3 regions of the Ruminococcus sp. RTP21204st1_B2_RTP21204_210225 genome follow, and region 1 is predicted to be linked to each of the others. Evidence: predicted binding sites of a transcription regulator. Region 1 holds the regulator's gene; each other region holds the start of a gene.

Evidence for each region. Region 1 encodes HrcA, which represses chaperone genes, less so after heat shock. Its sites were predicted from a motif close to TGTTAGCACTCNNNNNNNNNGAGTGCTAACA; they were not measured.
Region 2: the regulator HrcA is predicted to act here: its motif matches at 2,660-2,690, upstream of htpG (molecular chaperone HtpG).
Region 3: the regulator HrcA is predicted to act here: its motif matches at 2,872-2,902, upstream of groES (co-chaperone GroES).

What each region holds. Positions count from the first base shown of each region.
Region 1 is NZ_JBCPGA010000008.1:50,576-54,646, forward strand. It holds gene AB5123_RS04935 (hypothetical protein) at 1-13, shown strand, start outside; gene AB5123_RS04940 (hypothetical protein) at 43-777, shown strand; gene hrcA (heat-inducible transcriptional repressor HrcA) at 1,029-2,057, shown strand; gene grpE (nucleotide exchange factor GrpE) at 2,080-2,652, shown strand; gene dnaK (molecular chaperone DnaK) at 2,716-4,071, shown strand, end outside.
Region 2 is NZ_JBCPGA010000006.1:38,173-42,243, forward strand. It holds gene AB5123_RS03805 (PRD domain-containing protein) at 1-384, opposite strand, end outside; gene htpG (molecular chaperone HtpG) at 719-2,608, opposite strand; gene AB5123_RS03815 (CPBP family intramembrane glutamic endopeptidase) at 2,857-3,882, shown strand; gene proS (proline--tRNA ligase) at 3,956-4,071, opposite strand, start outside.
Region 3 is NZ_JBCPGA010000004.1:90,384-94,454, reverse strand. It holds gene AB5123_RS02810 (response regulator transcription factor) at 1-436, opposite strand, end outside; gene groL (chaperonin GroEL) at 818-2,461, opposite strand; gene groES (co-chaperone GroES) at 2,505-2,777, opposite strand; gene xylA (xylose isomerase) at 3,871-4,071, shown strand, end outside.

The DNA of each region.
Region 1 (4,071 bases):
GTCAGCCGAGTGATTCTTGTCATTTTTCGGAGGCAAAATATTATGAACAAGAAAATGGTAACTATTATTGCAGCTTTGGCAATGTGTACAGCAATGGCAGGCTGCACTAAGAGCGATACTGCAAGCTCTTCAAAGGCTGAAACAACTACTACAACAACGGCTGCCGCAGAGTCTGCCGCTCCTGCTGAAAGCAACGCTGACAGCACTCCCGCAAATGTAGGCACAACGGATTATGACGTTGACGGTGATTTCAGAGCTTTCGAGCAGATGAAAGACAAGTATGAGGGCAACTATCTTGCGAACCTTACAGGTCAGATGTCAAACAAAGGCACAAAGTATACTATCTGCATAAAGGACGGCAAGGCTTATCAGGCACTCACAGTTCAGGGCATGAAGTCATACACAGTTTGCCCTGGCGACGGAAAGCTTTACAACGTTTCAGAAGGCACGACTACCTACAGCATTGAGGACGACGACGGAAATCAGTGGAAGTCAGCCGACATTCTTTTCGGCGCGACCCTCGATTTTGACCACGCATATATTGACACAACAACAAACGTTGTTCACGAGTATTATAACCTCGACAGCAGTGTCTCAGGCGGTGAGGGTCAGATAGTTTACGGCTTTGACGGCGCTACATATGACCTTAAGCAGGTAGTTCTGCTCCCAGAGGGTGCTGACGAATCAAGTGCAGTTTACTTCACTGTAGATTCCATTGGCGAAGCAGACGACAGCCTGCTTGCTGTTCCTGATCTTTCTGCTTATACAAAAGAATAATTTTATCTGATCTTTTTCCAACATCGGGCGGACAGACCACTGCGGTCTGCCCGCTTTTTTGCATTTTCAGCAAAGTGTTGTGCAATATGACGGAAAAGAAATTCAAATATTTTTAAAATTTGTGAGAAAAATAGTCTTAAACCCCTTGACAAAATCGTCAAAAGGGTATAAACTATACTTAGCACTCGAGAAGAAAGAGTGCTAACACTTAAATACAATAAGTGCTAACAAGAAGAACGGGTGGTGAGCAAATGGACGACCGCAAGCTGAAAATACTTTCAGCGGTAGTCAATGAATATATCGTAACAGGCGAGCCTGTAGGCTCAAAGGCGATAATGGCTCACGTCAAAGCGTCCTCAGCGACCATAAGAAATGAAATGGCAGAGCTTGAGAAGCAAGGCTATCTCGAACAGCCACACACCTCCGCAGGCAGAATACCAACATATAAGGGCTACAGGCTTTATGTTGACCAGCTCATGGAGCAAAACCAGCTTACAGCAAATGAAAAGAAGATGCTGGATTCAATGATACCGCAGGAATATGTCACAGAGGAAGACCTTGTGAACAAGGCTTCAATGGCATTGGCGGATCTTACGAAATGTGCGGCGGTGGTCGCAAACGCAACGCCAAAGTTCTCGCTTATCTCAAAGGTAGAGGTAATACCTACAGGAAAGAGAATGTACGTTATTTTGATGATAACGTCCAACGGCTCTATTAAGAATAAGGTTTGCCGATTGGAGTTCGACCTCAGTCAGGATCAGCTTGAGTTTTTTGATAACTTCGTAAAGGAAAATCTCAACGGCGTGCCTATCGACAGTCTTTCGGACGCTTATCTTGAAAAGCTCACAGAAGCAATGGGAACGTACATGATGACCCTTTCACCGCTTGTTTCCGAGATAATGAAGATGACAAAGGAAATGAGCAGCGTGTCTATCAAAGGTCAGAGTAATCTTCTCACCTGCAAGGACTTCAACCAAAATGAGATAATAAGCTTTCTCGATAATCAGAAGGAGCTTAAAGGATTTATTGACGAAACGTTCTCAGGGCTTCACGTTATGTTCTCCCCTGAGCGTGACGGGTTTGTTATCCACAACTCCTCTATTATAACAGCTCCGTTCTCAAAGGACGGCAAAACAGCAGGTGCGCTGGGGCTTATAGGTCCTATGAGGCTCGACTATGCGAAGTTTATCCCATATCTCGAGTATTTCACAGGAAAGATATCGGAAATGATATCCGAAAAGCCACAAGAGCAAAACAAAGAAGATGACGAAAATAAATAAAAAGAAAGGCAGGCGGCGTAAATTGAGTAAGGAAACTGAAAAGGACACCGAGCTTGAAAAAGAGGAAAACACCTCTGCTGAAAGCGAAGAAGTGAAAGAAGCGGCGGATACCGCAGAAAATGCCACTGAGGATACAAAGAAAAAGGCGGAGGAGAGCGAAACAGAAAAGCTGAAAAAAGAGCTTGCCGAAGCAAATGACAAGTATCTCAGACTTATGGCTGAATATGATAACTTCAGAAAAAGAAGCGCAAAGGAAAGACTGGAGCTTACAGACACAGCAAAGGGAAATGTGATAAACGGCTTCCTGCCGGTGTTTGACAACTTTGAAAGAGCGTTAGGCACAGAAACTCAGGACGCAGTTTATAAACAGGGTGTTGAAATGATCTTCAATCAGTTCAGCGACGCTCTGAAAAAGCTCAACGTTGAGGTCATGGAGCTTGCGGGCAAGGAATTTGACCCGAACGTTGCAACGGCGGTCAGCACAGTTGACGACCCTGACCTGGGTGAAAATATTGTGGCGCAGGTGCTTCAAAACGGCTACACCATAGGCGGCAAGGTCATAAGACACGCAATGGTAATAGTAGCAAACCCATAAACAAAGACATCGGGACTTAAGGTCTTGATATAAATTAAGTAAATTTTGAAAGGACTTGATCTTATGAGCAAAATCATCGGTATAGATTTAGGTACAACAAACTCTTGTGTAGCAGTTATGGAGGGCGGCGAAGCCGTTGTTATCCCTAACAGCGAGGGTGCAAGAACAACTCCGTCAGTAGTTGGCGTTTCAAAGAACGGCGACAGACTTATCGGTCAGGTAGCAAAAAGACAGGCTGTTACAAACTATGACAACACTGTAATTTCTATCAAAAGACATATGGGCTCTGACTACAAGGCTCACATGGGCGGCAAGGATTACACTCCACAGGAGATCTCAGCTATGATACTCCAGAAGCTGAAAGCTGACGCTGAGGCTTATCTGGGTGAAAAGGTAACAGAGGCTGTTATCACAGTTCCTGCATACTTCACAGACGCACAAAGACAGGCTACTAAGGACGCAGGTCAGATCGCAGGTCTGACAGTTAAGAGAATCATCAATGAGCCAACAGCCGCTGCACTTTCTTACGGTATTGATAAAGAAGAGGATCAGAAGGTCATGGTTTACGACCTTGGCGGCGGTACATTCGATGTATCTATCATCGAAATGGGCGACGGTGTTACAGAAGTTCTTGCCACAGCAGGTAACAACCACCTGGGCGGCGACGACTTCGACCAGAGAATTATCGACTGGATGATCGCAGAGTTCAAGAAGACTGAGGGCGTTGACCTCTCAGGTGATAAAATGGCAATGCAGAGACTTAAGGAAGCTGCCGAGAAGGCTAAGATAGAGCTTTCATCTACAGCATCATCAACTATCTCTCTCCCATTCATCACAGCAGACGCTACAGGTCCAAAGCATCTTGAAATGACACTTACACAGGCTAAGTTCAACGAAATGACAGCAGACCTTGTTGAGTCAACAATGGGACCAGTTCGTCAGGCACTTTCAGACTCAGGTCTGTCAGCTAACGACCTTCAGAAAGTCCTTATGGTCGGTGGTTCTTCAAGAATACCAGCCGTTCAGGAAGCTGTTAAGAAATTCCTTGGCAAAGAGCCATTCAAGGGCATCAACCCAGATGAGTGCGTAGCACTTGGTGCTGCATATCAGGGCGGCGTACTTGCAGGCGATGTTAAGGACGGTCTGCTCCTCCTCGATGTAACTCCACTGTCACTTGGTCTTGAAACAATGGGCGGTATCTGCACAAAGATCATCGAGAGAAACACAACTATACCTACAAAGAAGTCACAGATATTCTCAACTGCCGCTGATAATCAGTCAGCTGTTGATATCAACGTACTTCAGGGTGAGCGTGAGTTCGCTAAGGACAACAAACAGCTCGGTATGTTCAGACTTGACGGAATCGCTCCTGCTCCAAGAGGTGTTCCACAGATCGAGGTAACATTCGATATCGACGCT
Region 2 (4,071 bases), on a different contig from region 1:
CTTCGGGAAACAGTCGCTTATGGCGTCCATGAGAGGATTATCAAATTCAAGTCCCTGCTTTTTTCTTTCAATGGCAAATGAGATGTGGTCTGAAAGTGTTATTATGAGCGACTCGTTTAGCCGTCCGTCGATATGTGAAGAAATATAGTCCACAAGATCTGCCGTAAGCTTTATATGCTCATATGGTATCTCGGTCAGGCACTCGATAAGCCTTTTTCTAAGCTCTGAGTCTGTGACAAGATACATTTTCTGAATCTTATCCTTATCAGGCTCGTCGCCGTATTTTTTCCCAAAGCCTATCCCCTTGCCTGAGATTATCTGCTCTTTTCCTTTATCGTCTATAACGCTTACGGTGTTATTATTTATCACCTTGATTATTTTCATTAAAAATCCCCCTATAAAATAAAAAAAGCCAACCTTAATACGAACCCACACAATATGTCCGTACAAAGTTGGTCATGCCCAGTCTATAAATGAAAGGTAACACTCCAATAAAAGATGTTATGTATCAATTTCACTATAATTATATTAACACACCTACATTTATTTGTCAACAGCATACATAAAATTTGTTTTCTGAATCTGTTTTTTTAACAAATAAACTTATTTTGTTTTGTATAAAACCTACAATTATCAGCCTGAAAAGCACAAAAAAGCCGTGGAAACACTGCTGTTCCCACGGCTTTCGGTATGTTAAGAGAGTATCTGTATAGCTTTATTACTTTGTCATAAGCTCGCAAACAAGGTTTGCAAACTCAACAGGGTTGTCGATAGACATACCCTCGATAAGCAAAGCCTGATCGTAAAGAAGCTTTGCATAGTCTTTCAGCTTGTCCTTATCGTTAGCATAGAGGTCTTTCAGCTTCTCAAAGATAGGGTGATTTGGATTTATCTCCAGTGCCTTTTCAGCCTTTACCTTATTGCCGTCATTCTGAGGCATAGCGTTGAGTACCTTCTCCATTTCGATAGTTATGCTGCCGTCTGATGAAAGACAAACAGGGTGAGTTTTAAGCTTCTTTGAAAGACGGACAGTCTTTACCTTGTCAGCGATAGCTTCCTGCATGAAAGCGAACATATCCTTGTTCTCTTCGTCAAGCTTTTTAGCCTCTTCCTTTTCTTCCTCTGTGTCAAGGTCGAGATCAGCGTCGCTTATGGACTTGAAAGGCTTGCCGTCATAGTTTATCATCACCTTGATAGCGAACTCGTCAACGTCCTGTGTAAAGTAAAGAACTTCATAGCCCTTATCCTTGATCTTTTCAAGCTGAGGGAGCATTTCGATCCTTTCCTTTGTTTCGCCGCAAGCATAGTAGATCTCTTTCTGATCTTCTTTCATTCTTGAAACATACTCTTTGAGTGTAACGTTCTTGCCGTCAAATGAGGACGGGAACATAAGGAGATCTTTCAGAGTTTCGTTTGCAGCGCCGTATGACTGATAAATGCCAAACTTAAACTGAAGCCCGAATACGCTGTAGAACTTCTCATACTTCTCACGGTCGTTTTTCAGAAGCTTTGCAAGCTCGTTCTTTATGGACTTTTCAAGGTTCTTTGCGATTATCTTGAGCTGTCTGTCCTGCTGTAAAAGCTCACGGGAGATGTTCAGTGAGAGATCCTCAGAGTCAACAACGCCCTTTACAAAGCTGAACCAGTCAGGAAGCAGGTCTGCACACTTTTCCATTATCATTACACCGCTTGAATAAAGCTGGAGTCCCTTTTCATAGTCCTTTGAGTAATAGTCAAAAGGCGCACGGGCAGGGATATAAAGCAGTGCATCATATGTTGCAACGCCCTCGTTCTTTGAATGGATATGTGCAACAGGTGGCTCATAGTCGCCGAACTTCTCCATATAGAAGTTGTTGTAATCCTCGTCCTTTAGCTCGCTCTTGTTCTTCTTCCAGATAGGGGTCATGCTGTTAAGAGTTTCGATAGCCTTGTGTACCTCAGGCTCTTTGCCCTCCTCATTATAATGAGTATGCTCGACTTCCATTCTGATAGGGAATCTGATGTAGTCAGAATATTTCTTTACAAGTGACTGTATCTGATACTGATCAAGATATGTTGAATACTTCTCGTCATCAGTATCGTCCTTGAGTTTAAGTGTGATAGTTGTGCCGACGCCGTCAGGCTTGTCACACTCTTCTATTGTGTAGCCCTCAACACCGTCAGATGTCCACTTGTAAGCCTGATCGCTGCCAAAAGCCTTTGTTACAACGGTAACTTCCTTTGCTACCATAAAAGTAGAATAGAAGCCTACACCGAACTGACCGATGATATCAACATCGTCTCCAAGGTCATTGTCTTTCTTAAAAGCAAACGAGCCTGAGTTTGCGATAGTACCAAGGTTGTTTTCAAGATCCTCCTCGGTCATACCGATGCCGTTATCAGAAACTGTAAGCGTTCTGTTTTCCTTGTCGATAGCGATATTGATAGCGAAGTCGCTCTTTTTTATTCCCACAGAAGTGTCTGTCAGGGACTTGAAATACAGCTTATCAATAGCGTCGCTTGCATTTGAGATTATCTCTCTGAGAAAAATCTCCTTATGAGTGTAGATCGAATTGATCATCATATCAAGCAGTCTTTTGGATTCTGCCTTAAATTCTTTTGTCTGCATAAAACCTCGACCTTTCCTTATTTTTTTACTTTTCAGTATTGTTAGCAATATAATTAGCACTCTATCTATTTGAGTGCTAATTATATTATACAACAAGGTTGATAAAATGCAATAGTTATCACAAAATTTCTCTTATTTATTTACAAATCCATAACATTTCATCACATACCTGACAAAATACCATTTGCAAAAGCACCATGTTGTGTGTTATAATATATAGACAAGACCGAACAAGGGAGGAATAATATTTGACTACCAAAAAGTCTGTTTCTCTGCTGACCCCTGAAAAACAGCAGGAAAAGAAACTTCTTACTATAGATTGCGTGAAAATTTCACTTCTGCTCATTTTATACAACCTGCTAAACAGGATATTCGCAGTGTTATTCTTTTACGTTGCATACACTTACCACTCAGGAAAATTCACTCTTAGCTACTCGGCAGTTCTCAGCTATCTGAAAAAGCAGACCGCTTTTATAAGCTCAACTACTTTTTCCATGACGGCAAATTTGTTTATCACTCTTATGAGCGTGCTTGTTTTTGGGATAGTTTTTGCTATACTTTTCCGAAAACGAGAATCAAGCTTCATAAAGCCGAAAAAAGGCACGGCAGTAAAAGGGCTAAAATGGTTTTCAGCCTGCTTTGTGATAAACATTCTGCTGTCACAGCTCATATCTATCCTCACGGGTATACTTGGTCAAAACGGAGTGACAGTTCCCACAAGCGATTTTTCCATTCATCAGCCCTCTGCCCTTGCAGTAATAGTGCAGTTCTCATACGTTGTGATAATAGCCCCTATCGTGGAGGAATTTATCTACCGTGGAGCGATCCTCACGGCTCTAAGCCCATACGGAAGGGGTGCGGCGGTGCTTTTCTCGGCACTTGCATTCGGACTTATGCACGGAAATATCCCTCAGGCGGCTTCGGCATTCGGCACAGGACTTGTTTACGCTATTATCGCCGCAAAGTGCGGCTCGATACTGCCAACAGTTATAATACACTGTCTAAACAATCTGCTTGCAAACTTCTCGTCCATATCTGATGCAATAGGGCTTGAACACTATGAGACCTTCATGAGCGTTGCTGAGATAGTCATAGGTCTGGTGGGCTTTATGGTGCTTTTCACAAGCCTTAAAAAGCTTCTCATTGATGACAGCGAAAACGTGCTTACACCAAAAGAGTGCCGCAGATATGTTTTCACAAACCCTGCCACAATAGTCTATATGCTCTGCCTTATCATACCGATAGTAAAGAGCCTTGTCCAGGCAAACAGCTAAAAATCACAAACAAAAAACGGGTGACTGCCAATTATTTGACAGCCGCCCGATATTTTTATATCCAAAGAGCCTATTAATAAGCCTTGCCCCAAAGCACCATATGCTTTGCTGGCTTTCCACAGCATACGCAGGTATCTGCTATCTCCTCCTGCTCAAATGGGATACATCTTGAGCCTACTCCTGTGAGTT
Region 3 (4,071 bases), on a different contig from region 1:
CATATCTTGTCATATTAACTGAAAGCTTGTCATACTTGACTTCCTTTATCTCAGCTTCGCCTGATGACTGACCTACTCTTCTGTAAACAGCCTTTATTCTTGCGATAACTTCCTTTGTATCGAAAGGCTTTACGATATAGTCGTCAGCTCCAAGCTCCAGACCAAGCACCTTATCAAATGTTTCTACCTTTGCGGTTATCATGATGATAGGCACGTTGGACTTCTTTCTTATCTCACGGCATACCTGCCAGCCGTCTATACCAGGCAGCATAATGTCAAGCAGTATGATGTCAGGCTTAAGAGCGTTGAATTTTACCACTGCTTCCTCACCGTCATGTGCAAGTATTACTCCATAGCCCTCCTTTTCAAGGTAAAGCCTGAGCAGCTCGCAGATGTTCTTATCATCGTCTACTACCAATACTCGTCCAAGCGACATATTTCATCTTCCTTTCGTTTATTTACTTCTTTTCATGCCCATTATTTCAAATTTTCGCACTTCTGAAAATTTGAACAAAAGACAATAATTATTCAAATTGATATAAGTATTATAACAAATTCACAAACCCATTGTGTGAATATTTATTTAACTTTTTATTAAATATCATAATTTGCTCCAATTTTAAGCGGACGTCTGCAACAATATGTATATATTTAATTTAATTAATCAATACTTTTGGATTTTACTTACAAAAACGCCGAGGATATTATTTGATTTTTGTAAACCATGTCATAAAATATTACCCATTCCATACAAACAGCCTCCGCAGGATAACTACGGAGGCTGTAAATTATATCAGATATTAGTCATGGGAGCTTATTAGTACATACCGCCCATTCCGCCTGCACCTGCTGCTGCGGCTGCCATAGCAGCGTCAGCCTGTGGGTCCTTCTTGTCTGCAACAAGGCTCTCAGTTGTGAGTACCATTGAAGCAACAGAAGCTGCGTTCTGGAGAGCTGAACGTGTAACCTTAGTAGGGTCAACGATACCTGCAGGTATCATGTCAACATACTCAGAAGTATAAGCGTTGAAGCCGTAGCCGACCTTTCTTGAACGGATTATCTTGTCTATGATAACGCTGCCCTCAAGACCTGCGTTCACTGCGATCTGTCTAACTGGTTCTTCAAGAGCCTTATAAACGATCTGAGCGCCTGTCTTTTCGTCACCGCTGAGCTTGTCAACGAGCTTCTTAACTGCTGGCATAGCGTTGATAAGAGCTGTTCCGCCGCCTGCTACGATACCCTCTTCAACAGCTGCCTTTGTAGCTGCCAGAGCGTCCTCGATCCTCAGCTTCTTCTCTTTCATTTCTACCTCAGTTGCAGCACCGACCTTGATAACAGCTACGCCGCCTGAAAGCTTAGCAAGTCTTTCCTGAAGCTTTTCTCTGTCGAAATCAGAAGTTGTGTTCTCGATCTGTGACTTGATCTGACCAACTCTTGCCTTGATATCGTCGCTGTTGCCAGCACCATCAACAATGATAGTGTTCTCTTTCTGAACGACTACCTGTCTTGCTCTGCCCAGCTGCTCCATAGTTGTTTCGCTGAGTTCAAGACCAAGTTCAGATGAAATTACCTGACCGCCTGTGAGGATAGCGATATCCTGAAGCATTTCCTTTCTTCTGTCGCCAAAGCCAGGAGCCTTTACAGCTACGCAAGTGAAAGTACCTCTCAGCTTGTTTACGATAAGAGTTGAAAGAGCCTCGCCCTCAACGTCCTCGGCAATGATAAGGAGCTTCTTGCCAGCCTTTACGATCTGCTCGAGAAGTGGAAGAATTTCCTGAATGTTAGAGATCTTCTTGTCTGTGATAAGAATGTAAGCGTCATCAAGGACAGCCTCCATTTTATCTGTATCTGTTACCATGTAAGGTGCGATATATCCTCTGTCGAACTGCATACCTTCAACGACTTCGCTGTAAGTTTCAGCAGTCTTTGACTCCTCAAGAGTGATAACGCCGTCAGCAGTTACCTTTTCCATAGCCTCAGCGATAAGCTTACCGATATTCTCATCAGCGGCAGAAACAGCACCTACTCTAGCTATCTCATCAGAGCCTTCTATCTTCTTTGAGTTAGCGACGATAGTTTCAACAGCAGTATCTACAGCCTGATCCATACCTTTCTTAAGTACCATTGGATTAGCACCTGCTGCGATATTCTTCATACCCTCTCTAACAAGAGCCTGAGCAAGCAATGTAGCTGTTGTTGTACCGTCACCGGCAGCGTCGTTAGTCTTAGTAGCGACTTCCTTTACAAGCTGTGCACCCATGTTCTCGAATGGGTCGTCAAGCTCGATCTCCTTAGCTATAGTAACACCGTCGTTTGTGATAAGAGGAGCACCATACTTCTTATCAAGAACTACATTTCTGCCCTTAGGTCCCAGTGTTATCTTAACAGTGTTTGCGAGCTTGTCGATACCGCTCTGCAAAGCTTTTCTTGCGTCTTCGCCAAAAATTATATCCTTAGCCATTGTAAATTACCTCCGTTTATATACTATTTAAAATGCAGTGAAATTAGTCAACAACTGCGAGAATGTCGTCCATTTTAACGATAATGAACTCTTCACCGTCCAGCTTAACATTAGTACCGCTGTACTTAGAGATAAGCACCTTGTCGCCCTTATTAACGCCCATAGTAACGTCCTTTTTACCAGGGCCCACAGCTATTACCTCTGCGACCTCAGGCTTTTCCTTAGCTGAGCCTGTGAGAATGATACCGCTCTTTGTGGTTTCCTCAGCCTCTGTCATCTTAACTACAACTCTGTCCTGCAATGGTTTGATCGCCATGATAAGTTCCTCCTTTTATAATACCAATTATAAGCTTTGTAAAATATTGTGAGCTACTGTATTTTTAGTCTTTTCAGCACTCTCACCGTTTGATTGTTAGCACTCAGTCTTTCTGAGTGCTAATTATATTTTAGCACCTTTTTCGCAAAATTCAAGTCATTTAAGGTCATTTATGTGATTTTTGTAGGATTGCACAATATCTATCAGGATAAAAATTGGTTTCAGAAGCATATTGTACAATTTATTAAGGGGTATTGCAGGTCTGAAATCAGATTTTCGGGTGGGGATAAATGTATTCAATGGAGGTATGCGTATCAACAGTATCCATAATTGTAGGGGACGACGCCCTCGGCGTCCCGATATTCCTCACCAATTGAATTAACGGAGATTATCACAACAATGTCACCCCGAATAATTCAACATCGAAGATACCAAAACCACGGCGTTACCTCTCCGAACGGGACGCCCATTTCTGTGAAACAGAAATTGCGTCGCTCCCATACAAGTGCGGTGGGCAAGTTTTTCGGTTGCCAAACCGTGTTGTAATTGTGGGCTTGTTCCTTCGACGGGCGAACGGTGTTCGCCCCTACAGATTTATTGCCGTGGGTTTATCCGTATTTTATATTCAATTTTCAAGCTTCAAACAAGGTGCAGGAAGTGCTTTTCTGTGCGATCAGAACCTCTCATCGTGTTCACCTAACTCACGTTGACAAAATGTTTCCTCATACACTGCTACCTTGCAGGATATTCGATTTGGGATAATACCCTTATACTTATCCCGAAAAAGGGGTAATTTGTTGCATAAAAAATGCAACAATTGCAGAAATGTTGCCAAATTAAAAGATAAATCATTTGTTTGCACAAGTTTAGTTGTCAAAATTTGTGCAGTTATTACAGAAAATTATTACAGAAATATTGATGAAAATACGAGAAAAAATAGTGTGTCTATGCAGTTATCCCACAATTTTAATATATATCAATATATGCAATTTTGATAAAAAACAGTTGACAAACGGGTGCGATTTGGTGTATTATTGTATTGTAATCGTTTAATCGTTAAGATCAAACAATAATATATTCGGAGGTCAAAATTATGGCAGAGTATTTTAAGGATATTCCAAAGATCAAGTATGAGGGCGTAAACTCAACTAATCCCCTCTCTTTTAAGTATTATAACCCAGATGAGGTTGTAATGGGCAAGACTATGAGAGAACAGCTCAAGTTCGCTCTTTCATGGTGGCACACAATGGGCGGCGACGGCACTGATATGTTCGGCTGCGGCACTACTGACAAG